DNA from 4 places in the Halomonas sp. NPDC076908 genome. Region 1 is predicted to be linked to each of the others. Evidence: predicted binding sites of a transcription regulator. Region 1 holds the regulator's gene; each other region holds the start of a gene.
The links. The regulator sigma-54, encoded in region 1, starts transcription at its own class of promoters, with help from an activator protein. The targets are predictions, from matches to a motif close to TGGCACNNNNNTTGCTNT.
Positions count from the first base shown of each region.

Region 2: the regulator sigma-54 is predicted to act here: its motif matches at 1,730-1,747, upstream of ACQKE4_RS00510 (DUF3305 domain-containing protein).
Region 3: the regulator sigma-54 is predicted to act here: its motif matches at 2,556-2,573, upstream of ACQKE4_RS11445 (DUF2126 domain-containing protein).
Region 4: the regulator sigma-54 is predicted to act here: its motif matches at 4,376-4,393, upstream of ACQKE4_RS03740 (P-II family nitrogen regulator).

Region 1 is NZ_JBNNIW010000006.1:84,502-91,844, reverse strand. It holds gene pmbA (metalloprotease PmbA) at 1-1,059, shown strand, start outside; gene ACQKE4_RS05290 (HPr family phosphocarrier protein) at 1,076-1,345, opposite strand; gene rapZ (RNase adapter RapZ) at 1,391-2,323, opposite strand; gene ptsN (PTS IIA-like nitrogen regulatory protein PtsN) at 2,410-2,880, opposite strand; gene hpf (ribosome hibernation-promoting factor, HPF/YfiA family) at 2,885-3,193, opposite strand; gene ACQKE4_RS05270 (RNA polymerase factor sigma-54) at 3,291-4,706, opposite strand; gene lptB (LPS export ABC transporter ATP-binding protein) at 4,830-5,579, opposite strand; gene lptA (lipopolysaccharide transport periplasmic protein LptA) at 5,591-6,094, opposite strand; gene lptC (LPS export ABC transporter periplasmic protein LptC) at 6,106-6,675, opposite strand; gene ACQKE4_RS05250 (KdsC family phosphatase) at 6,676-7,218, opposite strand; gene ACQKE4_RS05245 (KpsF/GutQ family sugar-phosphate isomerase) at 7,261-7,343, opposite strand, start outside.
Region 2 is NZ_JBNNIW010000001.1:106,486-113,828, reverse strand. It holds gene moeA (molybdopterin molybdotransferase MoeA) at 1-203, opposite strand, end outside; gene mobA (molybdenum cofactor guanylyltransferase MobA) at 200-838, opposite strand; gene ACQKE4_RS00515 (formate dehydrogenase accessory sulfurtransferase FdhD) at 835-1,692, opposite strand; gene ACQKE4_RS00510 (DUF3305 domain-containing protein) at 1,798-2,238, shown strand; gene ACQKE4_RS00505 (DUF3306 domain-containing protein) at 2,235-2,840, shown strand; gene ACQKE4_RS00500 (4Fe-4S dicluster domain-containing protein) at 3,040-4,767, shown strand; gene ACQKE4_RS00495 (TorD/DmsD family molecular chaperone) at 4,772-5,389, shown strand; gene ACQKE4_RS00490 (twin-arginine translocation signal domain-containing protein) at 5,468-5,668, shown strand; gene ACQKE4_RS00485 (molybdopterin-dependent oxidoreductase) at 5,693-7,343, shown strand, end outside.
Region 3 is NZ_JBNNIW010000017.1:12,869-20,211, reverse strand. It holds gene ACQKE4_RS11455 (alpha-E domain-containing protein) at 1-787, opposite strand, end outside; gene ACQKE4_RS11450 (circularly permuted type 2 ATP-grasp protein) at 792-2,273, opposite strand; gene ACQKE4_RS11445 (DUF2126 domain-containing protein) at 2,638-5,988, shown strand; gene ACQKE4_RS11440 (circularly permuted type 2 ATP-grasp protein) at 6,071-7,343, shown strand, end outside.
Region 4 is NZ_JBNNIW010000004.1:102,640-109,982, forward strand. It holds gene ACQKE4_RS03715 (methyl-accepting chemotaxis protein) at 1-54, shown strand, start outside; gene ACQKE4_RS03720 (LysR family transcriptional regulator) at 59-985, opposite strand; gene ACQKE4_RS03725 (ferredoxin--NADP reductase) at 1,167-1,943, shown strand; gene glnK (P-II family nitrogen regulator) at 2,120-2,458, opposite strand; gene ACQKE4_RS03735 (ammonium transporter) at 2,626-3,873, opposite strand; gene ACQKE4_RS03740 (P-II family nitrogen regulator) at 3,963-4,301, opposite strand; gene ACQKE4_RS03745 (accessory factor UbiK family protein) at 4,647-5,018, shown strand; gene ACQKE4_RS03750 (ABC transporter substrate-binding protein) at 5,351-6,241, shown strand; gene ACQKE4_RS03755 (YifB family Mg chelatase-like AAA ATPase) at 6,335-7,343, shown strand, end outside.

The DNA of each region.
Region 1 (7,343 bases):
GCTATCGCCCGATACACCGGGGAAGACCCGGCTGCTGGGCTGGCGGATGCTTCGCTAATGGCCACCGAACTGCCCGACCTAAAAGTGCACTACCCCTGGGCGTTAACAACCGATGAGGCGATTGAGCTAGCGCTTGCCTGCGAACAGGCTGGGCGTGAGGTTGAAGGGATTACTCAGTCCGATGGCGCTTCGCTCTCCAGCGGTGAAGGGGTTCGTGTCTATGCCAATAGCCATGGTTTTTTGGGCACTCAAAAAGGTAGCAGTCATTCTCTCTCCTGCATGCTGATTGCTCAGGATGCGGGCGGCATGCAGCGCGACTATGACTATACTTCTGGGCGAGATCCCCGCAGCTTGCGTGATCCTGCCGAGGTGGGTCAAGAGGCGGCTGCACGCACCCTGCGTCGGCTTGGGGCCAAGCGTCCCCCTACGGGTACGTTTCCAGTGCTGTTTGACCCCTCGTTAGCCGGTGGCTTGATAGGGCATTTACTTGGCGGTCTAGCCGGTGGGGCGTTATATCGGCAGGCGTCGTTTCTCTGCGATCGATTGGGAACGCCGCTATTTCCTGATTGGTTTAGCTTAGAGGAGCGCCCGATGGAAATCGGCGCTATGGCGAGTACGCCGTTTGATGGCGAAGGCGTGCAAACCCGCAATAACCGTTTTATCAATCAAGGCCGTATTGCAAGCTACATGCTGTCTTCTTACAGCGCGCGGCGATTAAATATGCAAACCACGGGGAATGCCGGTGGAGCCCGCAATGTTCGCCTGACGGCGCCATTACAGCCCCGTGATCACTTACTGAAAGAGATGGGGCGAGGTATTTGGGTAACGGAGTTAATGGGGCAGGGGGTCAACGGTGTTACCGGTGATTACTCACGTGGAGCAGCCGGCTTTTGGGTGGAAAACGGTAAGGTTCAGTACCCGATTGAAGAGTTCACTATCGCTAGCAATCTCGAGCGAATGTTTTCAGGATTGGTGGGGATAGGCGATGACACTGATACCCGCGGAAGTGTTCACACGGGTAGTTGGTTAGTTGATGCGATGACCGTTGCTGGTGACTAATAAGTAAAAGCGTAGCCTACTGATCTTCTTCAAATCGCGCTTCGAACAGCGCTTGAATTGCTTCAAGCGCTTGTTCTGCATCGTCGCCTTCAGCGTTGACTCTCAGCTCAGTGCCGCAGGGGGCGGCGAGCATTAGTAGCGACATGATATTGGCGGCGTCAGCGACCTGTTGCTGTTTATAAACACGTATTTTAGCCGTGAATTGTTGACCGCATTTGACCAGTTTGGTGGCCGCGCGGGCATGTAGTCCGCGCTGATTGGTAAGTGTGAGTATTCTTTCTGGCACCCTGGTTCCTTTTCGCCGAGTGGTGTCATTAATGGGTAGAAACGCTTAAGAAGTCTCTTGCCGTTTGTCGATGTGGGGGAGATTGGTTAACGGGAGCGCTGACTGATCGCTCAGCGTGTACTGCAAGCCTAACTCGCGATGACGCAGTTGCACCTCGCCCATTCGGGGTGCCAGCCTTTTCGCTAACTGTTCGACCATATACACCGAGCGATGCTGTCCGCCAGTGCACCCAATAGCTATGGTCATATAGCTGCGTTGGCTATTCTGGTAGGCGGGTAGCCAACGCTCAAGCCAAGCCTGAATATCATTGCTCATATCATCGACAATGGGATAACTGCTTAAAAAAGCCACAATGTTAGCGTCGCGGCCGGTAAATTGACGCAGCGTTGGATCCCAATAAGGGTTCGGCAGGCAGCGCACATCGAAGACCAAATCTGCATCCATGGGGACGCCGCGCTTATAACCAAATGATTCAAATGTTAGGGTAAGCTGATCGCGCCGCTGATGCGCGACCTGATCGGTAATGCGGCGACGTAAATCGTGTACCGACAATCGTGAGGTGTCGATCAGCAGGTCGGCCAAATCGCGAATGTCGTGTAGCGTTTCCTCTTCTTTATTAATTGCCTCTTCCAGCGTCATCTCGCTATCGCGGGTCAACGGATGCCTGCGCCGCGTCGCTGAGTAGCGTTCAAGAAGAATGCGAGCATCAGTGGTCAAATAAATGACTTGAAAATCTATTTGACGCTGGCGTAGCTCGTTCAATTGGGCGGGAAGGCGCTCTAGTGCGCCAGGCAAGTTGCGGGCATCAATGCTGACCGCCAAATGCGTGCGTTCGCCTTGGTCGCGTAATTCATCCACCAATGAACCCAGCAGCATGGCGGGAAGGTTATCAATGGCGTAGTAGCCAAGGTCTTCCAGCGCTTGTAAGGCGATGGATTTACCAGACCCCGAGCGGCCGCTAATGATCACCAGTTGCATTTAGACTCTCTTTGCTTTGAGCAGGCTGAGTTGATGGTAGCTACTAGACAAGCAGAGTTAGATAAGCAGAGTGCCTGAGACCATTGTTAGGGGGCTGACTGTTCACGAATTTTAGCGGTAATAAGATCGAGTAACTCGCGCTGGCTGCCTGCTTTGCGCAGTTGCTGGCGGGTATCCGCGTCATTCATGATAGTGGCCACTTGACCTAACAAGGACAGGTGCGTGTCATCTGCCTCTTCTGGTACGAGCAACACAAACACTAAATCAACTGGATCTCCGTCGATAGCATCAAAATCGATTGGCTCCGACAGCTTCAAGAAACCAGCGATTGGCGTTGAGCAGTGAGGGCTACGCGCATGAGGGATAGCCACACCGTTACCTATACCTGTACTGCCTAAGCGTTCTCTACCGATTAATCGGCTAAACACTTCTTGGCTATCTAGGCTGGGCGTGTTTTGGGCAATAAAGGTGCTGAAAAACTCCAGCACCCTTTTTTTGCTGCCCCCGGGCACATCGTATAGAACGCGTTCCGGGGGGAGTATGGTTTCCAACGTCATTGAATTAACGCACACCTGCGCCTTGGGCGCGAGCTTGTGCTTTTTCCTTGTGTTTAACGAGTTGACGATCAATTTTATCCGCTAAAGCATCAATCGCGGCATACATATCACTGTCGAGAGCTTCTGCATGTAGATCTGCACCTGCTGCGTGCAGTGTACAAGCGGCTTGCTGTCGCTCTTTTTCTACAGATAAGGTGACTTGCACCGTGGTTATATTGTCGTAATGACGCTCGACACGTTCAAGTTTTTCATTGACATAGTCACGCAAGGCGTCAGTCAGATCTACGTGATGACCAGTGATATTAACTTGCATTGACGTACTCCTTATCCATCGGACTGTACTTCGATTGTAACCCTTTTTGCCGCGTTGCAAAGCCCTTGTAGAGAGTTTACTTACTATTGATACAGCCTTAGCGTAAACGACGGCGTTCGCTAGAGGAGGGGATGCCCATGGCTTCGCGATATTTGGCTACCGTTCGGCGTGCAACCTGAATGCCACCCTCGTCTAAAAGCGTCACTAAACGGCTATCAGAGAGGGGTTTGCCAGGCGGCTCTTCGTTTATCAGCTTTTTTAGTCGTGCTCGAATGGCGGTGCTGGAGTGGCTATCGCCATCTTGACCGCTCACTTGGCTGGAGAAAAAGTATTTGAGTTCGAACACGCCGCGGGGCGTATGGATGTATTTCTGGGTAGTCACCCTAGATATGGTCGATTCGTGCATTTCTACCGCTTCCGCAATATCTGCCAATATCAGCGGCTTCATAGCCTCTTCGCCGTGTTCTAAAAAGCCAATTTGGCGGGTGATAATCTCGCGGCCCACGCGTAGCAGCGTATCGTTACGACTGGAAAGACTCTTAATTAACCAGCGCGCTTCTTGTAAATGCTCTTTTAAGAACTGATTGTCCTGACTTTTATCTGCGCGCTTAATCAAGCTTGCATAGTCAGGCTGAATACGCAGTCGTGGCAAGGCTTCTGGGTTGAGCTCCAGATGCCAGCCTTCGTTGTCGTGACGCACCACTAAGTCGGGAGTGATGTAGCTATCGTCAGTGACGCCATAAGCGCTTCCTGGGCGTGGGTCGAGACTGCGGATCAATAGGATGACATCGCCCAGCTGCTCATCATTTAGCCCCAGGCGGCGCTTTAATAAGCGCATATCGTCCTTACCAAGTGCTTCAAGAAATTGGCGGACAAGGCGGCGGGCAGGGACGAGTAGCGGTGTGTCATCGGGCAGTGCAGCCAACTGCAACATTAAGCATTCGCGCAGGTCGCGGGCAAAGATGCCGGTAGGTTCAAACTGCTGCAGTTTAAGCAGTATGGTCTCGATTTCGCGCTGGCTGAGGCCATCGATACCTTGGGCGCGCAGTCCTTCACGAATGTCGTTAAGCGGTTGGGTTAAATAACCATTGGCGTCTAGCGCATCGATCAGGCTTTCCGCAACTAAATGCTCACGGGGACTAAAATCGGTCATGGCGAGTTGCCACAGCAGGTGGCCGTGGAGACTTTGCCCTGCGGCCTGGCGCTCAAAGTCAGGGCCCTCGCCGCTGCTACCGCTCATGCTGCCCATGTCTTGGTAAGTATCCGACCAATCGCTGTCTACCGAAAGTTCGGTAGGGATACTCTCTGACCACTCTTCCTCTTTAGGCTCGCTGACAGCTTGTTCGCTGAACTCATCTTCTTGCTCCAGCATAGGGTTCGCGTCTAGCGCCTGCTGAATTTCTTGACGAAGGTCGAGCGTTGATAGTTGCAATAAGGCAATCGCCTGCTGCAACTGAGGCGTCATGGTCAGCTGTGTGCCGATACGCAACTGAAGAGAAGCTTTCATGACCATCTGAGAACCACTCGTTAATCGGAAAGGTTCACCCTAGTGCGAGTGGTGGCTGTGTGCAAGTGCAATAAGCATGCCATTGGTATAAAAATTATCGTAGAGCACTGATTAGAGGTGAAAAACAGCTTAGAGGCGAAAATCAGCACCCAAATAAACGTCTCGCACCTTCTGGTTGGTGAGAATTGACTCGGGAGAGCCACTGGCAATGATCTGGCCGTCGCCTACGATATAGGCGATATCGCAAATATCGAGGGTTTCACGTACGTTGTGATCAGTGATCAGCACGCCGATATGTCGCTGCTTTAGCGCACGAATAATGGTTTTAATATCGCCAACTGAGATGGGGTCAACCCCAGCAAAAGGTTCGTCAAGCAAAATAAAGGCAGGCTCCGTGGCTAGTGAACGGGCAATTTCGACACGTCGCCGCTCGCCGCCAGATAGGCTCATGCCTAAATTGTTGCGAATATGGGTGATATGAAAGTCTTCTAGCAAAGCTTCCAAGCGCGCTTCGCGCCCTGCACTGTCAAGCTCTTTGCGGGTCTCCAGAATCGCCATAATATTATCGCTAACCGATAGTTTGCGAAAAATTGACGCTTCTTGGGGAAGGTAGCCAATACCTGCCATTGCCCGCTCATGCATGGGTGCCCGGGTCAAATCCAGATCATCAATGCCGACCTTGCCCGCATCCGCTTTTACCAAGCCGACAATCATATAAAACGAGGTGGTTTTGCCTGCGCCGTTGGGCCCCAGTAAACCGACGACGCTACCTTGAGATATCTCCAGATTGATATCTTTAACCACCTGACGACGCTTATAGCTTTTAGCTAAGTGTTGGGCATAGAGGGTTTTTATCGGCGCAGTTTCAGCAGTTGCCACAAGCTGACTCCCTATTGTGCTGGCTGAAGGGTCATTCGGATGCGCTGCGGCTCGCTGCCGTCAACGTCTGAGCGTGCTTGAATCACTTCACGGTCAATAAAGTACTCCAACCGTCCACCGGTAAATCGATCATCCTCTTGGGTCAATTCAGCTTGATCAATTAACTCTACGCGGCGCTCTGCAACATGGTAAATGATGCGCCGGGCCCAGCCTTCAGTAGGGCCTTCCTGTCCTTCAGTTTGATGGCGCAGGTAGGCACGTTCGCCGGTAGATGTGGCAAGTGAGAGCTCACCTGCGTCGTTGCGTTGGATTTCCACACGATCACCTCGTAGCTGCATTTCACCTTGTCGAATATCGACATCGCCGGTGTAAACGGCAGTACCAGCACGTTGATCCAGGTCTAAGCGATCGGCTTCTACTTCCACCGGTGCCTGCTGCTGGGTAGGGCTGGACTGGGCCCCCGCAGATAGCGGTACCGCGAGCGCAATAAGAGCGGTGCAGATAAGTGTTTTCATGGCGACTCCTGTTAACGTTGTGTGGCAGGGGGGTGCGTGCCGCGCACATTGTCAGTTAAGCGGACCTGGCTATCGTTAAGCCATGCATCCATACGTGAAGCGCTCATCTGCTGTGGGGGCTGCTGCAGCAAAACGGGTGTTTCACTCCAAGCATGCTGATTTAGCCCATCATAGTGCAATAACTCTGTATCAAGTTGCCAGCCTTCGTCAGGGGCAATCAGTCGAGCTGAGCCGGATAGCACAAGGGCATGAGTGTTGGCGTTGAGTGTGCCGACATCGGCGTTGGCTAGCCATTGGCGATTTTCGCTGTCATACAAAATTGCTCTAGGCTCTTCTGACCAAGTTTCACCGCTTTGGGGAGTATGGATAAGGTGCGGTGTTTGCAGTGACTGTAAGGTATTGCCATTTTCCCCGAAAAGGGTAATTTCTGCATTTTCGAGCACATGGCCAGGTTCTTGTGCCTGTGCATCAGGGTCGATAGCTACTCGTTGAGGCCCGCCCGGTTCAAGCCAAACCAGCAGTGCTCCTAAGGCGATAACAAGCCCCGTTAGCCATACGCGAGTCTTAATTCGTTTAAGCATTTATGTGCGACCATGCAAATAGGTATCTAACACCGCCCCCCAATGGCCTTGAGCATCAAGCAGCGTGTCACAGATTTCGCGCACGGCGCCGTGTCCCCCTAGCCGCTCGGTGATCCAGTCGGCATGGGTGTGCATATAGTCCGGCGCGTTAGGAACGGTAATGCCAATACCGCAACGCTTGATGGCGGAGAGGTCAGGGAGGTCATCACCGCAATAGGCCACTTGCTCCAGTTCTAAATCCAGACGCTGGCAAAGGATACGCAACGTGGTGAGCTTATTTTCACAGCCTTGATAGACGTGGTCGATGCCGAGTGCTGCAGCGCGTTGGCTTACCATTGGCGAATCACGGCCTGTAATCAGGGCAACATGAATTCCCACCCGTTTTAGCAGTTTTAGGCCATGTCCATCCTGGGTATGGAAAGCTTTGATTTCGATACCGTCAGCTTGAAAGTAAAGTCGACCATCCGTCAGTACGCCATCAACATCCACCGCCAATAAGCGTACGCGGCGGAGCCGATCAAGTAGGGATGCAGGTAGGCTCATATAGTCTCCGTTAAGCAAGTCACTAAAACGTGTGGTTGTGGGTTAAATAACGCCGCTGGCGAGTAGGTCGTGCATATGTAGAGCGCCAATAGGTCGCTGTTGTTCATCCACCACTGCTAATGCTG
Region 2 (7,343 bases), on a different contig from region 1:
AACGCCACGCCATCCATCGCCGCATTAGTGTTTTGCGGCACGTTAATCGGCGCCTGAACGGATGCCGTCAAGCGGCGGCCATGGGCTTGCGCCAAAGGGATCTGCTCACTGCCTAGTGGGTGCTTAATAAGAGTGGCAAGCGCCTGGCGCGCTTCGTCGACGCTGAGCATCTGTTCGCCTAGATCAAAGCAGGAGAGGGTCATTTCACCTCCTTGCTCGGAGTTCCCATTAGTACTTTTTCCAGGCTTAGCTTCTCCTCTTCCGTATTAAGGTTGGCAAAAGCCTCCGGGCAGTCCGACATATCGACTTTGCACCAGTCGTGACGGGCGTACCAGCGGTCAATTTTGCGCTCGCCCTCGCCAAGCGTTGCGGCCAAATCATCGGCGAGTGAGGTGCGTAATAACGCGACCACCGGGTGTAGCCGTTCACCGTCAAAGGCTACGGCGATATCATGCTCGCCATTATCTGAGGCAATACCTGCCACCATGCGCGCTACTAAATCGTCGGGTAGGGCGGGGGAATCGCAGGGGGCCACTAATAGCCAGGGGGTTTTTGCCGCGCGCAGGCCGCTATAGATGCCCATTAATGGCCCCTTAAAGCCACCTTCGGCACCGTCCATTGCGAGATCAGCAATCACACGGTCAGCAAAGAATTGGTAGGCGTCGGCATTGCGGTTGGCGTTAACCAGCAGCTCGGCTACTTGGCCTTCAAGGCGTTTCACTACATGAGCAACGAGTGGCAAACCTGCGAATGGCTCAAGCCCTTTGTCGCGGCCTCCCATTCGTCGCCCTTCGCCGCCGGCGAGAATCATGCCGGTGAGTTCTTGAGTGGGGATCATGAGCTTGCCTCTTTGGATGAACGGGCATGGGATGGGCGCGGCGGAATAGCGTCTAGCGTTAAACGGCTCTGGGTATTGATAGCCTGAAAATGGCGGCCCTTGGCGCGGGCGATCAACATCACCCCAAAGCGCTCGGCGAGCTCAACGCCTTTTTGCGTAACACCTGAGCGTGATACCAGCACGCTAATACCCATTTGTGCCACTTTTAACACCATCTCAGATGTCAGTCGCCCGGTAGTATAGAAAATATCCGCATTGGCACTGTCGGCTTGTTTAAGCCATTGGCGCCCAGCCAGCGTATCTACCGCATTGTGTCGCCCAACATCTTCAACAAAGTCGAGCACCTCGGTTTGGCGGCACAGCGCGCAGCCATGCACGGCACCCGCGCTGCGGTAAGTTTCATTATAGGCGTTAAGGTTTTGCAGCAGTTGATAGAGGGTGGATTGCGCTAGGTGGGTATTGGGCAGTGCGGTAAGCGCAGTTTGATCAAGCAGCTTACCAAATACCGTGCCTTGGCCGCAGCCGGTGGTCACTGTGCGCGTGCTTAAACGCGTTTCCAAATCTTCTGGTAAGTGGTGGGTCACCACCACGGCCGCTTCGACCGACCAGTCGACCTGCACCGCCTGTAAATCTTCCGCTGCACGCAGCAGCCCCTGGTTGCGTAGATAGCCAACGACCAAGGCTTCCGGGTCGTCGCCCAGTGTCATCAGCGTGACGATTTCACGTTTGTTGAGATAGACAGTCATTGCCCGTTCAGCGGCAATTGCCTGCTGGCGTGCATCGCCGTACTCATCAACGATGCTGATCTCGGTAGTGGCCGGTAAGCGAGCTCGGCTTAACTGAAGGGCGGGCATCTATGCTCCTCACAGAATACGACAGGGTTGACGATGATGGCGCTGGGGATGCTTACTTGTCTACCTATTCAACGGCAATCCGTTCAAGGCAAAGGGACTGATGTTATGAGTGACAACCTACGCCCAATCAGTATTACCCTGGTTGCTGAAGCAAAGCAGGTGAAACAGTTTACCCTGACCCAGTGGCGAATTGCTGAGCTTACGCTAGGTGATCAGGGTGATCATGTGCTTAACCTGCAGCTTTCAATGACCGAACGGGCGGCTTACCGTTTTAATCTGACCTCTAAAACGCCGCGTCTGTTTGTACGGGCGGGTTTTAGCGGAGAAACACCAAAACCCGATGCCATCTCTGCTAGTCAGGATGTAGCGGCAGGTTGGATGGACGGTGAGCGCCAGGTGTTGGAAGCGCCAATGCCGATGGCGATTGAGGTGTGGATGGAAAATTATCTTGCCCGCCACGGCGAAGCGCCGGTGGAAATGCGCAAGAAGAAACGCAAAGGAGCGGGTCGTGCTAAAGACACCCCGACCAAGGAGCAGCCGCAGTGAGCCGTTTAGAACGCTGGTCACGGATTAAGCGCAACGTTGCCCGCGAGGAAGATTCGCCACCCCCTGCGTCTAAAGCGCCTGTTGAAGAGACATCTTTAGAGCTAACGTCTTCAGAAGCCGTGTCTACATCCAGTGAAACGGTGCAGGCTCACGTCACTACTGACGCCGGACACGAAAAAGCACCGACCTCGCCTGAGCCAGAACCTGGCAGTCTGGATCACACCTTGCCTGACCCTGAAACGCTAGAAGCCGGCAGCGATTTCAGCGCTTTTATGGCACCGGGGGTAAGTGGGCCGCTACGCAGGCAAGCACTGAAACGGCTGTGGGCTACCGGCAACTATAATGTCCGTGACGGCTTGGATGATTATGATGCCGACTACAATAAGCTCTTAAAGCCCATGACTTCGGAGCTTGCCGGTAAACTGCGCCGTTGGACGCACAAAGTGGAAGAGGCGGTCGATAAGTCGTTAGCTGAGGCGGAGTCCGAACTTCCCGTTGAGGAAGAAACCTTAACGCCTGACGCTGAAAGTGGTGCCAGTGAAAAAAACATCGCTCTAGACGACCAGTCTGATTATTTATCTGGCCCTAAGACGAAAACATGATGCCAATATTAAAATAATAAAAATCAATATGTTAGGTTTTTAAAAATACATGATCGTTGGCAGCGTTGACAGCTGTTAGGTTGGCAAATGTCATATTTCGCCATACGCTGAACTTAGCTCTAGCGCATAGTTATGCCACAATAGTTAAATTAGACAATTCAAAATTATAATAAGAATTATTCACTGACCGTGAGAGCGCATGAACCAACGAATCCAACTGGCGTCGATAGACGACCAGCGTAATGCCGAGGCTCGGGAAACGGTACGCCAGCGTATCTCCTGGCCCGCTAATTTAACGCCTGCCAATGTGACCTATCACAGCCGTGGTCATGCGCTGTTAATAGGGTCGGTCGACGACGTTTATCCAGCTGCTCGCGCGCTCCAGGGGCGCGGCTTGGCATCGCTTACACTGCTTTTAGCTGAATCTGCTGAACACAACCCAAGCCCTGCTCCTGTCGATACGCTTGGGGGCAGTGAGCCGGTAGTTACCCAGATGCTCAGTAGCGATCAGTTAAGCCAACTGCGTATCAACGGTTATTTAGGTGCTTTCAGCGTACTTATTGAGAGTGATGATACGCCGCTTGATCTTGCCCGCGCACTGATTGAGCGTGACGGTTTTGATCTGATATTCGATCTTGCTGCGACCACGCATTCACAGCGCTGGGAGTTACCGCCACCTGGCTATGTCACTATGCAGTGGCATGACGTTGAGCAGCGCAGTGAAACTCTCGATAGCTTTGTAGGGCTAGTGGGTGAGTTTGATAAGCCGCGTTACTTCCAAGTCAACAGTGATTTATGTGCTCACTCCACCAGCGGCAATATTGGCTGTACGCGCTGCTTGGATGTTTGCCCGGCGGATGCTATTTCCAGCGTTAAAGGTCGGATTGAATCCCGTATCGAGGTTGACCCTTATCTCTGCCAAGGCGTTGGGAGTTGCACCAGCGCCTGCCCAACCGGTGCTATCGAATTTCGCTTACCGGAAACCCGCCGCCAACAAGATACGCTGTCTACCTGGCTGGGTGCTTATCGCGAAGCGGGCGGCCAAATGCCGGTGCTGCGTTTTATTACCCATGATTCACAAGATGCTGAGCGTGCAGCTGGCGTAGTCCCTGCAGGTCACGTCATTGACGCACCGTTAGAAGAGCTGGGCGCGGCGGGTCACGACCAGTGGCTTACCGCGCTCGCTGCGGGTGCTGCCGAAGTGCGCATCCAACTGCACCCCAATATGCCTGCTCGCTTAAGCGCTTTTTTGACTGATCAGGTTGCTCAAGCTCATGCGCTCTTAGAGGCGCTGGGTCATGACTGCGCTCGCGTAAAGCTGGTCGAGATAGCCGATGGTGCAGGTCGGGATGCGCTGCCAGCGCTAACGCCGCTGACAGAGGCACCGCTTAGCTTGCCAGAACCCGAAAAACGCGCCCGTTTAAACCGCGTATTAGCGCGCTTGGCCGAGCTTGGAAGCCCCAGTAGTGAGCGAGTGGCATTGCCGGTCGGTGCTGCTTACGGCACGATCCAGGTCGATAGCAATGCCTGTACGCTGTGCCATGCCTGTGTCAGTAACTGCCCGACACCAGCCTTGAAATCAGGCACCGACCAGCCAGCGCTTAGCTTTCTGGAAGCGGACTGTGTGCAGTGTGGTTTATGTGAGCAGGCCTGTCCTGAAAACGCGATTACCCTGCTGCCCGGTTTCCTGGCGACGGATGCGCGTACAACGCGGCACATTTGCCACGAAGAGGCTGCCTTTGAATGCATCAACTGCGGTAAGCCGTTTGCCACCGTCAGTACCGTAGCTACTATTAAACAGAAGCTCGCCCACCACCCCTATTTTGCCGGTGAGGCAATGATCCGCCTGGAAATGTGCGAAGACTGCCGGGTAAAAGATGTTTGGAAAACCATGATTCGCGATCCAAACGCGCAACTGAAGGTATAAGCCAATGACGGATGCTGCACTGTCCACGCTCAAAGAAGCGGATGCACTACGCGCCGATATATACCGGCTGCTTGCTTCACTATTACGTCAGGCACCCGATGCAGAGCTTTTGGAGTGGCTGGCTGATCTTTCCATTGATCAGGATGGCAGTCGCTTAGCTGAGTGCTGGAAGGCTCTCTCAGAAGCTGCAAAAGCGGCCCACATAGAGCAACTGCAGCGTGCGCATTTTAATCACTTGGTGGGGGTGATTCAGGGAGAGGTGGTGCCTTATGCCTCCTGGTATCGCAACGGCGAATTAATGGAAGCGGCGCTGGTGGCGCTGCGTCGTGATTTAAAAGTACTTGGTTTTGTGCGTAGTGAGCATACCCGTGATCCAGAAGATCACCTTGCAGCGCTATGTGAAGTCATGGCGATGTTGATCGATGCCGAAAGCCAAGAACAGGCCTATTTTTTTAGCCAACATTTAGCCCCATGGGCGGCCAATTGTTGTGCCGACCTGGGGCAGGTAGACACTGCTTTCTATGCAGCGCTGGGTCAGTTGGGTAGCGCTTTTATGGAGAGTGAGCAGGCTCGCTTAAGGGTTGATGCGGGCCAAACGACGGTGCGTATTGTTGAGCTTTAACTGTTGAGCTTTAACAAAGCCGCCGTATAAAAACTACATAAAAAGACCCTGCATAAAAGCATGCTAGAGGAGAACCCCATGCACAAATCACATAATCCTGAGCGCCGCCGGTTTATGAAAACCGTAGGGTTGGGAACCGCCGCTGCAGGTGCGGCAGCAGCCGTTGGTCATGTCACTCTGGCACAGGCTGACAATGCCCCAGTGGAAAACGAAAAACAAACGGTTAACTACCGTGAGACTGACCACGTCCGTGCGTATTACGCCTCTCTGCGTGACTGACGGCGGAATGCCAGGAGATTTGCCATGCGTTTAACTCGCAAAACAGACACCCCTAAAGCCTCTGGGCTGGGAATTTCCCGCCGCCAATTCCTTAAGCGGACTGGTGCCGCGACGGGCGGCGTTGCTGCCGTTGGTTTTATGGGAGCGCCGATGATGCAGCGCGCCGAAGCGGCCAACAAAACCCCAGTATTGGATTCGCCGGTAGAAACCAAGCGCACGATCTGCTCTCACTGCTCCGTAGGTTGTGGCGTTTATGCAGAAGTTCAAGAGGGCATTTGGACGAAGCAAGAACCGGCTTTCGATCACCCCATTAACCGTGGCGCTCACTGCGCAAAAGGCGCTTCTTTACGCCAGCACGGCCACTCAACGCGTCGCCTCAAATACCCGATGAAGCTGGTGGCGGGTGAGTGGGAGCGTATGAGCTGGGACGACGCCATTAACGAGATCGGCGACAAACTGCTTGAACTGCGCGATGAACACGGCCCGGATAGCGTCTACTGGCTGGGATCGGCGAAGTTCAGTAATGAGCAAGCGTATCTGATGCGCAAGCTCGCTTCGCTTTGGGGCACCAATAATACCGACCACCAAGCGCGTATTTGTCACTCGACGACAGTTGCCGGCGTAGCAAATACCTGGGGTTACGGGGCGATGACTAACTCGCTCAACGACATGCATAACAGCAAATCGATGCTGTTTATTGGGTCTAACCCCAGCGAAGCCCACCCGGTGGCGATGCAGCACATCTTGATTGCTAAAGAGCGCAATAACTGCGACATCATTGTTGCCGACCCGCGCTTTACCCGCACGGCTGCTAAAGCCAGTAAGTATGTACGTATTCGCCCCGGTTCAGATGTGGCCTATATTTGGGGCCTGCTGTGGCACATCTTTGAAAATGGCTGGGAAGATAGCGAGTACATTAATCAGCGCGTCTACGGTATGGATGAAGTGCGCGCTGAAGTGGCTCAGTTCACTCCTAGCGTTGTTGAGGATGTCACCGGGGTTTCCGAGGCGGACATGTTCGATGTGGCTAAACGCCTTTCCGACAACCGTCCTGGCTGTGTTGTGTGGTGTATGGGCGGTACCCAGCACACCACCGGTAACAACAATACCCGCGCTTACTGCATTCTTGAGCTGGCGCTGGGCAATATTGGTAAATCCGGTGGCGGCGCTAACATTCTACGAGGTCACGATAACGTACAGGGCGCTACCGACTTGGGCCTGGGTTCTGATTCATTGCCGGGCTATTACGGCTTAGCGGAAGAGGCTTGGCAGCACTGGGCGCAGGTATGGGATGTCGATTACGAGTGGCTTAAAGGCCGTTTTGATGACACCGAGTACGCCGATGGCAAGCCGATGTACACCAGTGGTATTACAGTTTCCCGCTGGGTAGACGGTGTGCTGGAAGAGGATGAAAACATCTCTCAGCGTACTGCGCTGAAAGCGATGTTCTACTGGGGCCATGCGGTTAACTCCCAGACCCGTGGTGTCGAGATGCAGAAAGCCATGCAGAAGCTTGAGATGATGGTCATCGTTGACCCTTATCCAACGGTTGCCGCTGTCATGCATGACCGCAACGACGGCGTTTATCTGTTGCCTGCGGCCACCCAGTTTGAAACCACCGGTAGTGTCACTGCCACCAACCGCTCCATTCAGTGGCGTGACCGCGTGATTGAGC
Region 3 (7,343 bases), on a different contig from region 1:
CCGTCGCTGCTGGCCGGTCCTGTCGTGGCAGTAACGTCAGTTCATGACCCAGCGTCTCTAAGCTACAGGCAATTGAACGTGGAAGGTTCGGATCTTGTAATAAGAAGCGCAGCACATCGGGTCCTCGTACGCGTAAGCGCACCTGCTGGCGGTACATTTGATAAGCGGTGAGTGATTTCAGGACGCTCATCCACTGCAGGTTTTCAAATGGCAGCAGCTCTTCAGGGTTTTGTGGCAGTAGGCTGGCTGAGCGTACATCCACGATGCGTGTGGTCATGTCCGCGCGCTCTAACTGACGCCCTAACTCAATAAAGGTGCGCGCCGGGCCATGACTCAAGGTACCTTCAATAAGACCTGTCAGCCCCTGGCAGCCGCGAATCACACTTTTAAGAAAACTGTCTCTGCGCCGAGGACTCACACCATTTTCAGCGTGATCGGCCACACTCAGATAGAGCTGATTGACCTCTTCCCAAATTTCACGAGGCACCACATCCCGGGTGGTTCTTAAGTTCTCGCGAGCACTCGCGAGCGCCGAGATAATCGAAATATCATTGTCGGCATCGGCGCATAAAAAGTGTACGACATTGCGCTCATCAAAGGTGGCGTGACGGGCTGTAAACGTTTCCAAACTGCCGGTCATTTCAATAAGCGGCGCCCAGCCCAACGGTAAGCGACCGGGCAAATCAAGCATAAGGTGGCTATTGACGCTCAGTAATCGTGCGGTATCTTCTGCACGCTCAATATAACGCGCCATCCAGTAGAGGTTCTCTGCAACGCGTGACAGCATGGCGTTAGGCTCCTTTCACCGCGGCCTCTGCCGCCTTTTCGTCAGTTTCCACAATCCAGGTATCTTTGCTACCACCGCCCTGGGAGGAGTTCACCACGAGAGAGCCCTCGATTAACGCCACCCGCGTAAGACCACCGGTAGTCACGTGAATCTCAGGACCTGAAAGAATAAAGGGCCGCAAATCAACATGGCGCGGCTGAGGCAAACCATTGGTTAACGTGGGTGTGGTGGAAAGATCGAGGGTGGGCTGGGCCATGTAGTTACGTGGATTGGCCTTGATCAACCGAGCAAACTCCTCCCGAGTCTCTTTGGTCGAGCGTGGACCAATCAGCATCCCATAGCCGCCTGACTCATTGGCGGGCTTCACGACCAGTTCATCCAAGTGATCAAGCACATAGCGGCGATCATCTTCAAACATGCACAGATAGCTCGGCACATTAGGCAACAGCGGCTCTTGGTCGAGGTAGTAGCGAATCAAAGCGGGCACAAAAGCATAGACAACTTTATCATCCGCCACCCCGGCACCTGGCGCATTGGCTAAGGCTACTTTTCCTGCCCGCCAAGAGCGCATTAGGCCCGCTACTCCTAGCATTGATTCAGGATTAAACGCTTCCGGATCTAAAAACTCATCGTCAACGCGACGGTAAATGACATCGACGCGACGGCGCCCTTCTACGGTGCGCATATAAACCACGTCATCGTCATCGACGACCAAGTCACTGCCTTGTACCAGCTCCACCCCCATTTGCTGAGCAAGATAGGCGTGTTCAAAGTAGGCGGAGTTATAAATACCAGGGGTTAGCACCACCACCTGCGGGTCATCCCCAGGGCGTGGCGACATCGCAGCCAGCATGTCGTAAAGATTGGCCACATAGTCATCGACCGGCAGGATTTTGCCTGAGGCAAACAGCTCCGGCAGAACGCGCTTTGTGACGTTGCGATTTTCCAGCATGTAGGAGACGCCGGAAGGAATGCGCAGATTATCTTCCAGCACATACAGGGTACCATCGCCACCGCGCACTAAGTCGGAGCCACAAACATGAGCCCAAACGCCATGGGGCGGGTTAATGCCAACACACTGAGGACGAAAATTAACCGACTGTGCCAGCACTTCAGCGGGCAATACCTTGTCCTTAATAACTTTTTGGTCGTGGTAAAGGTCATCAATAAATAAATTAAGTGCTTGAACGCGCTGCTTGAGACCCGCCTCTGTTTTACGCCATTCACTGGCGGGGATGATGCGCGGCACGATATCAAAGGGCCAGGCGCGGTCGATCATTGCGCCTTCCGAATAAACTGTGAAGGTAATTCCCATGGTACGTATAGCAATCTCTGCGGCGGTTTTCCGCTCGGCTAACTCTTCTGCGCTAAACTTTGCCAACATGTTGCACAATTCACCCGCTGACTCGCGTGGCTGACCGGGTGCAGCCATCAGCTCATCGTAATAGTCACGACACGCATAGTTATTCCAATTCACTTGGCTCATGGGCGCTCTCCTGGCGCTGGGGTGGAAGCGGCAACTTCCTTAATGCTCAGTGTAGGCCTGCCGCGCGCAAAACAATCAAACATTTAAGAGCAATATACGTACCATCTTTTGCGATATTTCAACGTTTGCTTACTCAAACGCTACTTGACAGGAAGTTTGACTGAAAACATTTGGTTAATTGCTTCATTTTAGTGCATTAAAACAGCCTCACTTTGGTGCATAGACTCTTTTCCACTTTACTTAAACGGCTTAATTAATATACCGGCTGCAAAAAAGTAAAAGTGGAACGATACTTGCCAAATATTTAGTTATTCCTTAGCTCAACCGACTTTCCGGTTGATAATGGCTCTTTTGAGGGTGGCCCATGACCATTCGCGTTGCCTTGTATCATCGTACGACTTACCACTTTGACCGCCCAGTGCGTCTTTCGCCCCACGTTATTCGGCTGCGTCCGGCGCCCCACTGCCGTACCCACATTGAGGCGTACTCGCTCAAAGTCTCCGGTGATGACCACTTTTTGAACTGGCAACAGGATCCTTTCGGCAACTTCAACGCACGGGTGGTTTTCCCCGAACCGCGTAAAGAGCTGACGATTGCGGTCGAGCTAATTGCCCCAATGACCGTCATTAACCCCTTTGATTTCTTCTTGGATGACATTGCACAGAAAATTCCTTTTACCTACCCAGATGCGTTACGCCAAGAATTAAGCCCGTATTTAGAGATTACTGAATCTGGGCCGCAGCTAATGGAGTGGCTTAAAGCCGTTCCTCGGGAACCCACTACCACGGTCGATTTTTTGGTCGCGCTAAACCAGCGCTTGCAGAACGATATTGGCTATCTTGTACGCCTAGAGCCCGGCGTGCAGAGCTGCGAAGAAACGTTAACGCTAGCCAGCGGTTCGTGTCGCGACAGCGCTTGGTTGTTAGTGCAAATTTTCCGCCACCTTGGTCTAGCCGCACGCTTTGTCTCGGGCTATCTCATTCAGCTCAAGTCGGATGTCAAAGCGCTGGATGGCCCCAGCGGCAGCGAGGTGGATTTTACTGACCTACACGCCTGGACCGAGGTATTCCTACCCGGCGCAGGCTGGGTGGGGCTGGACCCCACATCAGGCCTGTTTGCAGGTGAAGGCCATATACCGCTCGCCGCAACACCCACCACCGGCAGTGCGGCGGCCATCACCGGATTTTCGGATAAGTGCGAAGTTACTTTCGATGTGACCATGCAAGTGGAGCGTATCCACGAAGACCCGCGCGTTACCAAGCCCTACAGCGATGAGCAGTGGCAGCGTATCTGCGCCCTCGGCGACGAGGTGGATGCCGAACTGCTCCAGGAAGATGTACGCCTCACCATGGGCGGGGAGCCCACGTTTGTATCGATCGACGATATGGAGAGCCCACAGTGGAATACCGAAGCCTTGGGCGATCACAAGCGAGAGCGTGCGGAGGCACTGCTAACGCGCCTGCGAGCCGCCTATGCGCCTGGTAGTGCCATTCAGCAACAGCAAGGCAAGTGGTATCCCGGCGAACCGTTGCCGCGTTGGGCGCTGGCCTGCTACTGGCGTAAAGATGGCGTACCACTTTGGCGCGACCCAAAATGGCTGGCCTGCCTGGAAGGCGCCCCTGAGGTCAACGCTGACGATGCGATGGCTCAACGCTTTCTCAAGGCACTCAGTGAGCGCTTAGGCGTGGCCGAGCGCTACTGGATTCCAGCCTATGAAGACGCTTACTACTACCTTTGGAAAGAGCAGTCGCTGCCCGTTCAGGTTGACCCGCGCAAAACCAATCTCAAAGATGATGCTGAACGCCACCGTTTAGCGCGGCTATTGGAGCAAGGTTTAGACGAGGTTGTAGGCTATGCCTTACCCCTGCGCCACTCCATCAGCCAAGCTCACCGCTGGGAGAGTGGCCGCTGGCCGCTCAAGCGTGACCACCTTTTCCTGGTACCCGGCGACTCACCTATGGGCCTGCGTTTACCGCTTTCGGCACTGCCTTGGGCAGCCCCTGAAGAGCAAGCTCAGCCAGAATCGCTGTTTGCTCCACGCCCGGAGCTCGGTGATATTCACGGCGAAGTGGCCCGTCGTAACGCTGAACAGCTGCATATCAGCGATGCTGAACGCCTAGGTCGCTCTAGCCACCCAAGCCCATCACATCCTGAAGGCGAATCCGTTCAACAGCAGCCGCGGGCAGATGCCGACAGAGAAAGTGGCATTATTCACACCAGCTTGTGTGTTGAGCCGCGTGATGGCCGCCTGCATATTTTCCTGCCCCCGCTCACTAACCTAGAGCATTATCTTGATTTGCTCAGCACCGTTGAAGAGTGTGCTAAAGAGCTTGCATGCCCTGTGATGGTCGAGGGCTACTCTCCACCCCGGGACCCGCGCCTAGAAAACTTTATGATCACCCCCGACCCAGGCGTGATCGAAGTCAACATTATGCCCGCCGCCAGTTGGCAAACCTTAGTGGCACAAACTGAACGCCTCTATGCTGAGGCGCGGGAAACTCGCTTAGGTACCGAGAAATTTATGCTGGATGGGCGCCACACCGGTACCGGTGGCGGTAACCATGTGACCCTGGGCGGGATTACCCCGGAAGATTCGCCGTTTTTACGCCGACCCGATTTGCTGGCCAGCCTCGTCACCTTCTGGCAGCATCACCCAAGCCTCTCTTACCTTTTTTCAGGTTTGTTTATTGGCCCGACCAGTCAAGCGCCGCGGGTGGATGAAGCCCGCCATGAAGCGCTATACGAATTGGAAATCGCCCTGCAGCAAATGCCCGAAGGCGAGGTTGTGCAGCCTTGGCTGGTAGATCGTTTATTGCGCCACCTGCTGACTGACTTAACCGGCAACACACATCGAGCCGAATTCTGTATTGATAAGCTCTATTCGCCAGATAGCGATAGTGGTCGCTTAGGCCTACTGGAACTACGCGGCTTCGAGATGCCGCCCCATGCCCGCATGGGCTTAATGCAGATGTTGCTGATCCGCGCCCTCGTAGCACGCTGCTGGAAAACCCCCTACCGGGCCAAGCCAGTACGTTGGGGCAGTGCATTACAAGATCGCTGGATGCTCCCCCACTACCTATGGAGTGACCTTGACGATGTATTAGGGGACTTGCGTCAACACGGATTTGATTTTGATCTGGAGTGGTTTGCCCCGTTCCTAGAGTTCCGTTTTCCGCTACATGGCCGCTTACATACTCCCATGCTGGATATCGAACTGCGTCAAGCCATCGAGCCCTGGCATGTGCTTGGCGAAGAAGCCTCGGCGGGCGGCACTGCCCGCTACGTTGACTCATCGGTTGAGCGCCTCGAAGTTAAAGTGAGCGGCATGAGCGGTGACCGTTATGTGGTTACCTGCAATGGGCGTCGTGTTCCTCTTTCGGCCACCGGCAGAAATGGCGAAGCCGTCGCGGGCGTGCGCTATCGTGCTTGGCAGCCGCCCTCGGCGCTGCACCCGCAGATTCCGATTCACGCACCGCTGGTGTTTGATGTGATCGACACTTGGAATCAGCGCTCGGTAGCAGGCTGCACCTATTATGTGGTACATCCGACAGGGCGTAACTTCGACACCTTCCCTGTCAATGCGTTTGAGGCTGAAGCCCGTCGATTAGGCCGCTTTAGTGATAGCGGCCATCGCCATGGTCACCAAGTACCCAAGGTGGAAACACCCAGCCTGGAACTGCCGCTAACGCTCGATCTGCGCTGGTCGCCTAGTTAAAGATTTTTAACAACGCTAATGCTTTTCTCTTAGCAGCCAGTGCAGGATAATCCGCCCCCTACTTCTCAGGATTACAAGGATAATGACGGCCCCTGTCTCTCCCTCGCTTCTCGCGCCCGTAACTCAAGGGCTCGTTGAGGATTACTTGAATCAGCTAGGCAAGGGACAGCCCGGCACGTTTGACGCCATGCTCGATGGCCAAGGCCAGCTACGCCCTGGTTGGCAAAGCTTATTGGGCTCGTTGGAAGGACTTGGCCCGGAAGGCCGCTACCAGCAGCATGAAGAGATCCAACGCCTATTAGCTGAAAACGGCGTAATTTTTAATATGCACGATGAAACCCAGGGACGTTCGTGGCGGCTCGACCCACTACCCTGGGTAATTGAAGAAGCGCAGTGGCAAGTGCTGGAAGCGGGGCTTACCCAACGTAGCCGTCTGCTGACTGCTCTTTATGATGATATTTATGGGGCAAGAACACTCTTTGACGCTGGCTTATTGCCCACTCAGGAGCTGCTTGCCTCACCGCACTTTTTACTGCCCTGCCACCACTCGTTGCCCAGTGAGCGCGCACCCATCAACTTTCATGGTGTGGATGTCATTCAAGATACGCAAGGCAATTGGCGAGTCATGGCTGACCGGCTGCAGGCCCCCTCAGGCACCGGTTTTGCACTTGAAAACCGTATTTTGATGGCCCGCGCGCTGCCGGATATGTACCGTAATGCGCCCCTCAAGCGGTTAGCCGGATTTCTTGACCTGCACCACCGTACGCTCATCGCCATGGCCTACCAGCACCGCGATAACCCGACGCTTATCTTATTGACGCCTGGCCCCGCAAGCCCACGCTATTTTGAGCACGCTTATTTGGCCAACTATCTCAATATTGCGCTAGTGGAAGGGCAAGACCTAGTCATTCGCGATACGCAAGTATGGTTGCGCACCTTAGGCGGCTTACAGCCGGTGGATGTGATACTTCGCCACTGCGACGACGCTTACTGTGACCCGCTGGAGTTACGTGGCGATTCGCAGTTAGGGGTGCCCGGGCTATTGCAAGCGATGCGCGCGGGCGGTGTTGCATTATCCAATGCGTTGGGTGTCGGTGTTTTGGAATCGCCAGCGCTGGCCGACTACCTGCCTGCACTGTGTGAGCATTTACTGGGCGAACCATTACTGCTCGCCAATGCAGACGCCAACACTCAGTCTGCCACTGCGCCTGTTTTTGACAGCTACCTGCAGCGGCTAGAACCTTCGACGATTAATTTGCGCTGTTTTATTACTCGAACGCCGGTGAGTGCATCGACTAAGGCCAATTTAGCAGGCGAGTATCAGGTAATGCCTGGTGGTTTAGCCTGGGTAGGCG
Region 4 (7,343 bases), on a different contig from region 1:
CATCCCGCTGCACCGCTAACATTAAATTCGCAAAAAGCCATATCAGCCTATTAATTCACTAAGGAATCGGCGGTAGCACTATATCGTCGCTACGCTTGGCACCGGCGGTCATCTCTCGGCAAAGCCTTAGGAACTCACGCACGCCGGTGGTCAGATACTTATGGCGATGCCAGATAAACGTAAATTGACGTTTTAGATCCAACTCCGGCGTGGGCAGTGGCACTAAGCTGCCACGCCGGAACGCATCACGTAAGGCTAAGCGCGAGACGCAGCCAATCCCCAAGCCTGACTCCACCGCGCGTTTAATACCTTCGGTATGCTCAAGCTCCAGCAAGGTGTTAAAGCGGCTGCGGCGGTGCCGTGCGGCGTGCTCCAACGTCATGCGCGTGCCAGACCCCTCTTCGCGCATTATCCAGTCCTCACGCAGCAATTGCTCAAGCTCAAGGTGTTCACGGCCCGCGAGCGGGTGGCGTGGTGAGCAAAACACGCACAGCTCATCCTCAACCCACGGCTGACTGATGATCATATCGTCGTCACACTGCCCTTCAATTAACCCCAAATCCAGCGAGTGCTGACGGACGCCTTCGATAATATGGCGCGTATTGCGCACCGCTAAGCGCACCCGGCTACCGGGATGGCGCTGCATAAAGTCGCTAATGAGCAGTGTGGCCAAATAGTTACCAATGGTCAGAGTAGCGCCGACATCGAGCGTACCGACCCCTTGCTGCCCGCGCAGCAGCTCTTCAATCTCTTCACCACGGTCAAGCAGTGCCACCGCTTTGGGCAGCAGTTGAAAGCCGAGCGCATTTAATTTTAGGCGCTTGCCAATACGATCTAGCAATTGGCAATCAAACTGACGTTCAAGCTCTGCAAGCGCCGTGCTGGTCGCCGATTGAGACATGGAGAGCGCCCGGGCCGCATGGGAGACACTCTCATGTTGAGCGACCGCCACGAAGACCTCTAATTGCCGCAGGGTATAGTGCATCAATATGACCTATATTTAAGAGCTATATCTATTCTACAGATAAGTGTTATCACTATAATTCACTTAACAGATATACCATTCATTGCTTAGAATTACTGACAACAGATTTACTATTTTTTATTCTTTTTAGGAATATGATCGACGCAGTGTAACGCTCGCGTCGTCTAATGGAGAAAACGGCATGAGTAAGTTTGCTCTGGAAGAAGTGCTTAGCGTTCACCACTGGAACGATACATTGTTCAGCTTCCGCACCACTCGCGAACGCAGCCTGCGCTTCAAAACCGGCCAATTTGTCATGATTGGTTTGGAAGTGAATGGCAAGCCGTTGATGCGTGCTTACTCGATTGCTAGCCCCAACTACGAAGATCATCTTGAGTTTTTCAGCATCAAGGTACCTGATGGCCCGCTTACCTCACGCCTTCAGCACTTAAAAGTGGGCGATCAGATTATGGTTAGCCGCAAGCCCACTGGCACCCTGGTTACCGACGACCTGCTACCTGGCCGCAACCTGTATATGCTTTCGACCGGTACAGGCTTGGCGCCATTTATGAGCTTGATTCAAGACCCCGACGTTTACGAGCGCTATGAGAAAATCGTACTGATTCACGGCGTGCGCGAAGTCTCTGAGCTGGCTTACGCCGATTTCATCACTAAAGAGCTGCCCGCCCATGAGTACCTGGGTGAAGAGGTGACTGAAAAGCTGGTGTACTACCCCACCGTTACTCGTGAAGAGTTTCATACCATGGGGCGCCTGACAGACCATATCCGTTCGGGCAAACTGTTCGAAGATACCGGCTTGCCGCCTATCGATCCACGCCAAGACCGCGCAATGATTTGTGGTAGCCCGGCAATGTTGGACGATACAAGCGCTCTGCTTGACGAGCTGGGTTTGAATATCTCACCGCGTATGGGCGAACCGGGCGACTACGTCATCGAGCGTGCGTTTGTGGAGAAGTGAGGCGTAAATGGTGAGTGGTGAGTGGTGAGTGGTGAGTGGTGAGTAGAAAAAATTCTCGCTACTACCATGATCGCATCATTAATACAAAGCCCCTGCTGGAGATGATCCACAGGGGCTTTGTGCCACTTACCACTCACAACTTACTACTCACTACTTACCATTCACCCTTCACCTATTTAAACCGCGTCTTTACCCGTTTCGCCAGTACGGATACGAATTACCTGTTCAAGTGGCATAACGAAGATTTTACCGTCGCCAATTTTACCTGTGTTAGCGACCTGAGTGATCGCATCAATCACTTGGTCAGCCATATCATCGTCTACCGCTACTTCAAGCTTCACTTTGGGCAGAAAGTCCACCACATATTCCGCGCCGCGATACAGTTCGGTGTGCCCTTTTTGGCGTCCAAAACCTTTCACTTCCGTTACCGTTATACCTTGCACACCGATATCGGAGAGCGACTCGCGCACATCGTCGAGTTTAAACGGCTTGATAATAGCTGTGATTAATTTCATTGCGATATCCTCTAACTGGGTGGCCATGATGGGGTCGGGTTCTACGATTGCTGTACTGCAACCGATCACCGCTAACCAACAGCATACACCGCTATCGGCAGAGAATAAAAAAGCCTCCCCCGAAGGGGAGGCCAGGAAGAGCATCCAGCTCTTGCTTTAGTATCAACTTACTTTTTAACACCAAACTCTGGGTAGGCCTCAAGACCACACTCAGCGATATCGACACCTTCATACTCATCTTCTTCGCTAACCCGCACACCCATTACCGCTTTGATGATCATCCACACCACGAGGCTTGCCAGGAAGACCCAGGCGAAGATACCAGCGATACCGATAATTTGAGCACCAAAAGTAGCGTCGGCATTATTCAATGGCACTGCCAGCACACCCCAAATACCTACAACACCGTGTACTGAGATAGCACCCACCGGATCATCTAGTTTCAACTTATCAAGCGTTACGATGGCAGCAACAACAATCAAACCACCAATCGCACCGATAATCGCAGCGCTTAGTGCAGAAGGCGATAGTGGGTCGGCGGTAATCGCAACAAGGCCTGCCAGCGCGCCGTTCAGTGCCATAGTGAGGTCGGCTTTACGGAACCACAGCTTGGCCAAAATCAGAGCAGCAATGACACCACCTGCCGCAGCGGCGTTAGTGTTTACAAATACTTGCGCAACGTTGTTAGCGGATCCGATATCGGACATTTTTAGCTCAGAGCCACCATTAAAGCCGAACCAGCCCATCCATAGAATCAGGGTACCCAGCGCAGCCAGAGGCATGTTGGCACCAGGAATCGCGTGGATAGAGCCATCTTTACCATATTTGCCTTTACGCGGACCAAGAACCAGGACACCTGCTAGTGCCGCGGAAGCACCCGCCATATGAACAATGCCCGAACCAGCGTAATCAGAGTAACCAACGGCATCTATCCAGCCGCCACCCCAAGTCCAGTAGCCAGAGACTGGATAAATCACCGCGGTCATCACAACAGCAAAGACCAGGAACGACCACAGCTTCATACGCTCAGCAACGGCACCAGAGACGATCGACATGGCCGTCGCAACGAACACAACCTGGAAGAAGAAGTCGGCACGCATGGAGTAGTAAGGAGCGTCATCACCGCCCGCAGTAACTGCATCAACGCTGTTCTCGGTGCCAATCAAGAAACCCAAATTAGGCAAGATACCGCCCTCACCGCTTGAGTACATGATGAAGTAGCCCACCAGCAAATACATGGTGCAGGCAATCGCAAACAGCGAGATGTTTTTAGTTAGAATTTCAGCGGTGTTCTTAGAGCGCACCATGCCCGCTTCGAGCATTGAGAAGCCAGCGGCCATCCACATGACCAGCACGCCGCAAATTAAGAAGTAAAAGGTGTCGAGCGCGTAGCTCAACTCTGTAAACTCGTTCATTGTCTGTTCCCCGTTGCACTATGCAAGCTGTACTAAGAAAAGTTCTACTGAGAAGAGTTGGACTAACAACAGAGTCCGGTTAACTGTGTTTAAACAGCGTCAGCGCCGCGCTCGCCGGTACGGATACGAATCACATCTTCCAGCGGTGTTACAAACACTTTGCCGTCACCGATCTTGCCGCTGTTAGCCGCGCTACAGATCGCATCTAGCACACTTTCCAACCGGGCATCGTCAACAGCGACTTCAACTTTTACCTTGGGTAGAAAGTCGACCACATACTCGGCACCGCGATACAACTCGGTATGCCCTTTCTGGCGGCCAAAGCCTTTTACTTCGGTTACCGTAATGCCCTGTACGCCGTTGTCGGCTAGCGCCTCACGAACGTCGTCGAGCTTGAATGGCTTGATGATAGCGGTGATGAGTTTCATCCCGGATCTCCCTGCTGGATAAGTCCTGCTAGATTAGTAGCGGCACAGCCGCCAGAATAAGCACCTGAACCGTTAATGCGCATACTGTGCCAGCCGTTTTTTTTTACTTATAAGTCAGCCAATTAGCCGCAACATTGAGGGTTTTACAGCCTTTCCCCAGATCAAACCTACGTTCGCAACACGGCTTATGCACCAAAAAAGAGCGTAAGAAAAAGTAGCCTGCTTCATTTCGATGCAGAAAGCACTTTGACAGTAATCGCAGACGATACATGCGAACTTGCCAACTGTTGCGTATCCTTACAGGCAAGCAGTTCATTTTTATATATGACCATTTAGGAGAGAAACATGGCGCCTCAAGACCGCATTAGCCGCCTGGCTCAACAGATCGGCGACCGTTTACAGAATGCCTCCCAAGCGCCGGAAGATATTCAGAAGGGCGTACAGCAAGTCGTCCGTGGCGCCTTTGACCGCCTTGAGCTGGTCTCACGGGAGGATTTTGATATTTTGATGGACGTACTGCAGCGTACGCGCTCACGAGTAGAGGCACTGGAGCGCCAGGTCGCGAATCTTGAAGCCACGGTAGAAGCGTCGGTAGCCACCACAGCCACGCCAATGGAGGCCGAAGTACCGCCGGTACCTACTCCAGAACCCTCTTCAGAAGCTTCTCAAGAAGCCTCTCAAACACCAAACAGCGATGAAGACACCAAGCCCGTTTAAATATGGGTGATCAGTCAGCGGCAATAGAGGCTCTATAATTGCCGCTGGTTAAATCATTAAAGGCACCAAGAAAGAGCAAGCGAAGATAAATAAACAATTTACGTGCAGCTGTTAGAACAGATGTCTTATTAGTAAATACAAATGCTCCAAATTGATGCACCCCTCACCGGATAGCTAACTCCCTACTATTCCCAGCGTCGTTTACTATCAAAAATGTGATCTTTATCCAAGCCATGGCTATTTACCTGCTTTTTCAGCTAAATTCTGATTTGCAAACAATAAACATTATCGTTTAAATACATCTCTTATTTTTTGGATGGCTTTTCCTAACCATGCGCCGCACCACCCTGCTTGCTTTCCTCGCCCGATGTGGTCTATACGCGGTATGCCTGCTGCCGTTTACCAGCGCCCAGGCCCAGTGGGCAGCGGTCGACTGGACCATTGCTGAAACGTTGCTGGCAATTGATGCGCCTGTAGGAAGCGTCGCCCAGCAGAGTGATTACCACCAATGGGTGGGCGAGCCGCGGATCCCCAGCAGTGCCACCGACATGGGGCTACGCACCCAGCCCAATTTCGAACTGCTGGCCCAAGTGCCGCCTGAACAGACGCTCATTTCTTCAATGTTCGCCGGTTTAACACCGCGCCTGGAGCGAATAGCGCCAGTCTCTTCGTTCGCGCTCTACTCCCCCGGTACCGATACCTGGCAAGAGATGCAGACCCTTACCCGCCAGTTGGGCGAATTAACCGAGCGCCAACCTCAGGCAGAAGCGCTGATTGCCCAAACCCAAGAGTTAATGACTAGCCTGCGCGAAACCCGGCCCCCCTCACAGGCAGAAAACGCGCCACTGCTGATGGTGCAGTTTATGGATGCTCGCCACGTACGCGTGTTTGGAGAAAATAGCTTATACAACGCCGTGCTGGAGCAGCTCGACCTTCCCAATGCCTGGGATCAACCCACCAACGACTGGGGGTTTGCGTTAGTGGGAATTGAAGCGCTGGCCCGCTATTCTGAGGCAACGCTTGTCATTATCGACCCGTTGCCCGCCGGGGTCGAAGAGCAACTGGCCAAGAGTGGTCTATGGCAGCAGCTACCCAGCGTGAAACACAACCATCTACTTCGCCTACCACCAGTATGGAGCTTTGGCGCGCTACCCTCCGCCCAGCGCTTTGCCCGGGAACTGACGATAGCGTTGGAGGCACACGATACCGTCCTATCAGACTAAATTGACCAGCAGCAAATACGCTAAGCGCTAGATTTATATTGCAAAGGTAAAGTAGAGTTAGATACGAAGCAGGTAATTTAGCGAGGGAATGCAATGACACTAGCCATTGTCGCCACGCGCGCAGGCGTAGGCTTAGATGCACCGGCGGTGCATGTTGAAGTGCACCTGGCTAACGGCTTGCCGGGCCTAACGCTGGTGGGCTTGCCAGAAACCGCCGTAAAAGAGAGCCGCGAACGGGTGCGCAGTGCGCTAGTCAATGCGGGCTTTGATTTCCCGAATACTCGACGTATCACGCTAAACCTCGCCCCCGCTGATCTGCCCAAAGAGGGTGGCCGCTTCGATCTTCCTATCGCGTTAGGCATTCTCGCTGCCTCTGGGCAAATACCGGTGGAAGCGTTAGAAGGCATGGAGTGCGCTGGTGAGTTAGCGCTGGATGGAAAATTACGTGCCGTACCAGGGATACTACCTTTTGCGCTTGCCACGCGGCGGGCTAAAAAAGCGCTGATCATCCCCCGCGCCTGCGCCGATGAAGCGGCATTGGCAGGTGATTTACCAGTGCTGCCTGCCGACACTCTCTGGCAGGTAGTAGCGCACTTACTCGATCAAGATAAGATTTTCCCACACAAGCTCAGCGCCTCGGTGAAAACCACCTCGCCGGTAGATGATCTGGCCGATGTACGCGGCCAGCAGCAGGCACGTCGCGCACTGGAAGTGGCTGCTGCCGGGGGTCATAACCTATTGTTTGCGGGCCCTCCCGGCACCGGCAAGACCATGTTAGCCAGCCGCCTGCCAGGTATCCTGCCCGCGCTTTCCGAGGAGGATGCCCTGGAAGTGGCCGCGGTGCGCTCGGTCTGCGGCCTACCGCTGGAGGCCGACTGGGGTAAGCGGCCATTTAGGCAACCCCATCACAGTGCGAGTGCCGCAGCGTTGGTGGGTGGAGGCTCAAAACCCAAACCCGGCGAAATTTCACTCGCGCACCACGGCGTGCTGTTTTTAGATGAATTACCAGAGTTCTCTCGCCATGTGCTTGAGGTGCTTCGGCAGCCACTAGAAACTGGAGAAATCCATTTAGCCCGCGCCAGCCATGAACGTCGTTATCCAG